Regions from separate parts of the Alteromonas sp. ABE4_545 genome, predicted to be linked through region 2. Evidence: predicted binding sites of a transcription regulator. Region 2 holds the regulator's gene; the other holds the start of a gene.

Region 1 (3,392 bases), on a different contig from region 2:
TCAGACAAGGTTTTTAGCTTATCTTGAGGAAGTTGCCTTAGGTCTTCTGGTGTTTGCGCGAGTGCCAATGTGGGATAATGCGCTAAATCTAAAGTCATTACTTGTTATTCTATTTTCTCTTTACGATATCACTATCAATGGTCTCGATTGACCATGAGATCGGTAAATGCGATCAGATATTCCGTATTGTAGGGGAAAGCGGCCAGCGCTTGAAGCGCTTGTGTGTGTAATCTTGTTAATTCTTCACGCGCACCGTCTAAACCGAGTAAAGCGGGGTAAGTATTTTTACCTTGAGCTTCATCTGAACCCATTGGTTTACCTAGCTGTGCGGTACTGGCGGTTACATCTAATATGTCGTCCTGTACTTGGAACGCAAGCCCAATACTACGAGCGAATGTTTTTAACGTGTTCAAATCGTTATCACTAATATCTGGGCATACCGCGGCAGACATAGACACACACGCCTCTAGCAATGCGCCAGTTTTTAAACGGTGTAATTGTGTTAATCGATCAACATCAATTGATTTACCCGTTGCGGCGAGATCAATCGCTTGGCCACCACACATTCCTAGGTAACCACTGGCTTTAGCCAGAATCTTAACGAGCTCAAGTCGCTGCCCATGAGCAAAATCACTCATTGGGAATTCAGCAAGTACAGTAAATGCTTGTGTTTGCAATGCATCGCCAGCAAGAATCGCTGTGGCCTCGTCAAATGCGATGTGACAAGTGGGTTGCCCGCGACGTAAATCGTCGTCATCCATTGCTGGCAGATCATCATGAACCAGCGAGTAAGCGTGAATGCATTCAATGGCAACGGCGATAGCCAGCTGATCTTTTTTAGGCACATCCAACGCATTGCCCACTAGGTGTACGAGCAATGGGCGCATTCGTTTGCCACCTGCTAATAATGCGTGTTGCATCGCCTGCTTTAAGCGCAAGGCATGATCAGGCAAACTTTCTACTAGCGCGAGCAGTGCGGCATCTGTGTCTTGTTTAATGCTGTTGTGTAAGGACGTAAAGTCCATATCAATCCTCGTCGCTCACGAAATCTTCTAAATTCGCTTGGCCATTTTGCTCGAGCAGTATTTTTACTTTTTGCTCTGCGTCTTGCAAAGCTTGCTGGCTGACTCGAGAGAGTTTAATACCGCGCTCAAATTTTTCTAAAGCAACATTGAGTGGTAAATCGCCAGATTCCATTTCTCTAACTAAGGTTTCGAGTTCGGCGAGAGAGGCTTCGAATGAGGGCGTGTCAGAAGTTGATTTATCGCTCACGTAGTTCTCTTTAAGTTTGAATTTCTTGAATGGTCGCACATTAACTGAGGGGGTAAACAGGGTCAAATGCTTTGTGGGTTATCCCCTGAATTTCCCTGTTTTATAGCGCAGAACCGCACGTTGAATAGCGACGAGTGTGTTTTTAAGCTGTAGAAATCTTAAAAATTGTCGATAAAATGTGAGACAGACTACAATGACTCGCAAGTAAATGTAGGTTAATCTGGCGAAAATCAACGCGTTGCGCTAGCGTTAACGTTACTGGCGATACACAGAGGATGAGGAAGAACAGGTGGATTTAGCTACCGTCATAGGCATGTTAGGTGCGATAGGCTTTGTTGTCATGGCCATGATGCTGGGTGGTGAAATGGGCATGTTTATCGACGTGCCATCAGTACTCATCGTATTTTGCGGCAGTTTATTCGTCGTACTTTCTCAATTTACCCTCGGGCAGTTTTTCGGCGCAGGTAAAATTGCTGGCAAAGCCTTCATGTTTAAGATTGAAGGGCCAGAAGAGCTAATCGACAAAATTGTTGAAATGGCTGATGCGGCACGTAAAGGTGGCTTTTTAGCACTGGAAGAGGCCGAGATCAGTAATGAGTTTATGCAAAAAGGCGTCGACATGTTGGTTGACGGCCACGACATAGAAGTTGTACGCGAAACTCTGTACAAAGACATCACTATGACCACAGAGCGTCACGAGTTTGGTATTGGCATTTTCAAAGGCTTTGGTGACGTTGCGCCCGCAATGGGAATGATTGGCACCTTGATTGGTCTGGTGGCGATGTTGTCAAACATGGATGACCCTAAGGCGATTGGTCCAGCAATGGCAGTTGCTTTGTTAACTACGCTGTATGGTGCCTTTCTTGCCAACGTAATTTGTTTGCCTATCGCGGCAAAACTCGCCAATCGCAAAGAGCAAGAAAAGTTAAATCAATCATTAGTACTCGACGGCATCGTGGGCATTGCAGATGGCCAAAACCCCCGTGTTATTGAAGGGATTTTGAAAAACTACCTTGCTGCGAGTAAACGCGGTACAGGCGAAGAAGAGTAATCGCAATGGCACAACAGGAAGAATGTCCTAAGTGCCCCCCAGAGGGCTTACCTGCTTGGATGGGGACCTTTGCGGATCTCATGTCACTATTGATGTGTTTCTTCGTACTTCTGCTCGCCTTCTCTGAAATGGATGTGCTTAAATTTAAGCAGATAGCCGGGTCGATGAAATTTGCCTTTGGTGTGCAAAATAAAATTGAAGTAAAAGACATTCCAAAAGGCACAAGTGTTATCGCAATGGAGTTTCGCCCTGGTCGCCCAGACCCAACGCCTATCGAGACGATTCAGCAACAAACAATAGAAATGACCCAGCAAATGCTGGAGTTTCAAGCCGGCGACGAAGACTCTGCTGGGGGGCGTCAGAAACAGCGTGGTACACAACGTGGTGGGCAAAGTCAACAAACGGCACAGCAACAAGCATCTTCAGCTTCGCAAAGCTCAGATCAAGTGCAAGACAACGAAATGATGAAGAAGATCGCCCAACAACTGCAAAAAGAAATTCTCGATGGCTCAATTGAAATGGAATCGTTAGGCCAACAAATCACGATTCGAATTAGAGAAAATGGTTCGTTTTCTGCGGGGTCTGCGTTTTTGCAGCCGCAATTCAAACCCATTTTAGCTAAAATAGGGAAGTTACTCGTCGATATGCCGGGAAAATTGGAAATCTCGGGCCATAGCGACAGTCAGAATATTTCAAATGAGTTGTATCGCTCCAATTGGGACTTGTCGGCTCAACGAGCCGTGGCGGTGGCCGAAGAATTACGTCTAGCGCCAGGGTTTGATGAAAGTCGTATGTCTGTGGTGGGTAAGGCGTCTTCCGATCCTTTGGTTGAAAATCCACAAACTGCCGAAGAGCGCGCGCGTAATCGCAGGGTTGAAATTAACATCAATCAAGGTGAGCCAATTCGCTCGAATCCTATCTCGGTTGTTGAAGAAGAGTAATCAACGACACTAAACCTCAATACTTCGTACATTATCATGCCAGTCGGGTTGACTGGCATGTGTGCTTCAGCGAGGTAAAGGGTTATCTGACAATATCTTGAATAAAACGTGGCTTGCTCAGAAGCAAT
Region 2 (3,392 bases):
GCTTGGGAGAAATCATTAGTACTGCGATCGAACGCCAATTATCAATCAGTTATGTGACTGATGGACAACAAGTTCCTGAAGATATTAAGGTTGCCGATGCAAAATCTTTGGTGTCTACCGCTGCAAAGCTTTATAAAAAGTACAGTTTGAATCATACTAATGAAAACAAAGCGGTAAGTGCAGCACGAGCAGTATGATCGAAGATCAAGCGAGTAGCTTAAGAAAAATGAATCAGTCACGATTAATCAAGGTGATCGCCGTTACCGGTGGTAAAGGCGGTGTGGGTAAAACTAACGTTACCCTAAACACAGCAATTGCAATGGCTAAGCAAGGAAAGCGCGTGATGGTGCTTGATGCCGATTTAGGCTTAGCCAATGTGGATGTGCTGCTCGGTTTACGCGTAGAGAAAAACCTTTCTCACGTGCTTTCAGGCGAATGCACTCTTGATGAAGTGTTAGTGACCGGCCCCCACGGGATTAAAATAGCCCCTGCAACCTCGGGTACTCAGTCTATGACCGAGTTATCACCCACTCAACATGCAGGCCTCATCCGAGCATTCAGCGAATTGCGTTCACAAATCGACGTGTTAATTGTCGATACCGCAGCTGGCATTTCAGATATGGTGTTGAGTTTCTCTCGCGCTTCACAAGACATTATGGTCGTAGTGTGCGATGAACCCACCTCTCTTACCGATGCCTACGCGTTGATAAAAATCCTCAATAGAGAGCACGGTGTATTCCGGTTTAAAGTCGTTGCTAACATGGTCAGAGACATGCGTGAAGGGCAAGAGCTTTTCAGCAAGTTATCGAAAGTAACCGGCCGTTTCTTGGATGTCGCACTTGAGCTAGTGGCAACAGTGCCATTCGACGAAAACGTGCGTCGTTCAGTGCGCAAACAAAGCGCCATTGTTGATGCCTTCCCCGGCTCGCCTGCGGCTGTTGCTATTACACAGCTGGCAAGCAAAGCACTGCAGTGGCCTATTCCGGCACAACCCGGTGGTCACTTAGAATTCTTTATTGAACAACTGGTGACGAATAAGGTGGCAGGAAGTCAACGGTGAACAGCAAAGCTGCGGCGTACAGACAACAAACCGATAAAGCGCAGTTAGTCGAACGGCACGCGTCTCTCGTTAAGCGCATTGCCCATCATTTGATGGCGCGTTTGCCAGCCAGTGTGCTTGTTGACGACCTTATTCAAGCCGGCATGATCGGGTTATTAGAAGCCGCCAAAAATTTTGATGGCGCCAAAGGCGCGAGTTTTGAAACTTTTGCGGGTATTCGTATACGCGGAGCCATGCTTGACGAAATTCGCAAAGGCGACTGGACACCTCGTTCAGTGCACAAAAATGGCCGCGCAATCACCGAAGCAATCAGCTTAGTTGAAAAAGAAACTGGCAGAGATGCTAGAGATGCTGAAATAGCTGCTAAAATGAATGTATCACTTGCAGAATATCATCAGATGTTAGGTGAAGTGAATGCGGGTAAGCTGGTTGGTATTGAAGATTTAGGCGTGTCGGAAGACGTGATTGCTACCGAGCAAAATCGAGGTAGTGACTCACCATTAGAAGATTTAATGCAAGGCGCTTTCCAAAAAGCGCTGGCACATGCTATTACTACATTACCAGAGCGCGAAGCCATTGTTTTGTCTCTATACTATGATGAAGAATTAAATTTAAGAGAAATTGGCGAAGTGCTTGATGTGAGTGAATCACGTGTAAGCCAAATTCACAGTCAGGCCATGCTAAAATTAAAATCGCGCATGAAAAACTGGCAAGCTGGTGAGTAAAACAACCCAAGAACAAGACCGTTGTACTCATCAATAATAATTAATATCAGATAACAATATCCTCACTGGAGGCCATTTTGGATAAAAATATGAAAATTCTCGTGGTTGACGATTTCTCTACCATGAGACGTATCATAAAGAATCTGCTTAAAGATTTGGGCTTTTCCAATATCCAGGAAGCGGACGACGGAAGCACCGCGTTACCCATGCTACAACAGGGTGATTTTGACTTTGTGGTGACCGACTGGAACATGCCAGGTATGCAGGGCATTGATTTGTTGCGTGCAATTCGCGCCGACGACAAATTGAAACACTTGCCTGTATTAATGGTGACCGCGGAAGCGAAGAAAGAGCAAATTGTTGCCGCCGCACAAGCCGGTGTTAATGGCTACGTGGTTAAGCCGTTTACTGCAGCAACGCTCAAAGAGAAGCTAGATAAGATCTTTGAACGTTTAGGTTAATCCAGACGAATTCGAATTAAGTAGAGGAACGCTGGATGACAATATCTAAACCTGTACCCATTTCGTTGGACGAGGCAAAGCAGCTTGTTGCTCACCTCGAGAAAGGGGACAACGACTCAGCAAATGCCATTCTCGAAGCCGCATCGATGAAGGAATCGGTGGAGCTTTTTGCTGAAGTTGGAAAACTCACTCGCCAACTGCATGATGCACTCAATAATTTCCAACTCGATGAGCGAATTCACGGCTTGGCGAACGAAGAAATTCCTGACGCGCAAACTCGATTGACCTACGTCATTGAAGAAACTGAAAAAGCGGCTAATACTACTATGGACGCCGTTGAAGCAAGTATGCCAATTGCGGAAGCATTATCGACTAAAATTGAAGCGGTAATGCCCGAGTGGAAAAAGCTGATGACGCGTCAAATCGAATTAGGTGAATTCAAAGCCTTATGTCAAGACCTAGACAGTTTGTTAGAAGGTGCATCTGAAGACTCTAACAAACTTACAGGGCTGTTAACCGAAGTGCTGATGGCACAAGGTTACCAAGACTTAACGGGCCAAGTGATCCGCCGAGTTATTGAACTCGTGGGTGAAGTTGAAGATAGCCTAGTGAATATGCTAACCATGTTCGGCGACTCAGACCTCGGTGCTAAGCCTAGTGCCAAAAAAGCTGAAGAAGTCGATAACACTGTAGTGGCAGAAGGTCCCATCATTAACGCTGAAGAACGCGACGATGTTGTTTCAGGACAAGATGATGTTGACGACCTTTTGTCTAGCCTAGGATTTTAGGGGAGCTGGCGCATGTCGTTTGATGTTGACGAGGATATATTGCAAGACTTTCTGGTGGAAGCCGGAGAGATTCTTGAACAATTACAAGAGCAACTCGTTGATCTAGAGAACAATCCTGGTGATGCCGATTTGCTTAACGCAATTTTTCGTGGCTATCACACAGTAAAAGGTGGCGCTGGATTTTTATCGTTAACCGAACTCGTTGAAATCTGCCACGGTGCAGAGAACGTGTTTGACGTGATGAGAAATGGTCAGCGTACACTGACACCAGAGCTGATGGATGTGATTTTGCAAGCTACGGACGTCGTAGTTGCAATGTTCGAGAAAGTAAAATCTCGAGATCCTCTAGAGCCGGCAT

The links. Region 2 encodes FliA, which starts transcription of late flagellar genes. Its sites were predicted from a motif close to CTAAAGNTNNNNNNNNNNNNGCCGATA; they were not measured.
Region 1: the regulator FliA is predicted to act here: its motif matches at 1,420-1,446, upstream of pomA (flagellar motor protein PomA).

What each region holds. Positions count from the first base shown of each region.
Region 1 covers NZ_JBSWYY010000007.1:6,612-10,003, reverse strand. Annotated here, with positions in the region: gene dxs (1-deoxy-D-xylulose-5-phosphate synthase) at 1-98, opposite strand, end outside; gene ispA ((2E,6E)-farnesyl diphosphate synthase) at 135-1,025, opposite strand; gene xseB (exodeoxyribonuclease VII small subunit) at 1,027-1,272, opposite strand; gene pomA (flagellar motor protein PomA) at 1,562-2,323, shown strand; gene ACXAH6_RS08580 (flagellar motor protein MotB) at 2,329-3,264, shown strand; gene ACXAH6_RS08575 (class I SAM-dependent methyltransferase) at 3,347-3,392, opposite strand, start outside.
Region 2 covers NZ_JBSWYY010000004.1:118,113-121,504, reverse strand. Annotated here, with positions in the region: gene flhF (flagellar biosynthesis protein FlhF) at 1-197, shown strand, start outside; gene ACXAH6_RS05695 (MinD/ParA family protein) at 194-1,060, shown strand; gene ACXAH6_RS05690 (RNA polymerase sigma factor FliA) at 1,057-1,785, shown strand; gene cheY (chemotaxis response regulator CheY) at 1,863-2,246, shown strand; gene ACXAH6_RS05680 (protein phosphatase CheZ) at 2,282-3,034, shown strand; gene ACXAH6_RS05675 (chemotaxis protein CheA) at 3,047-3,392, shown strand, end outside.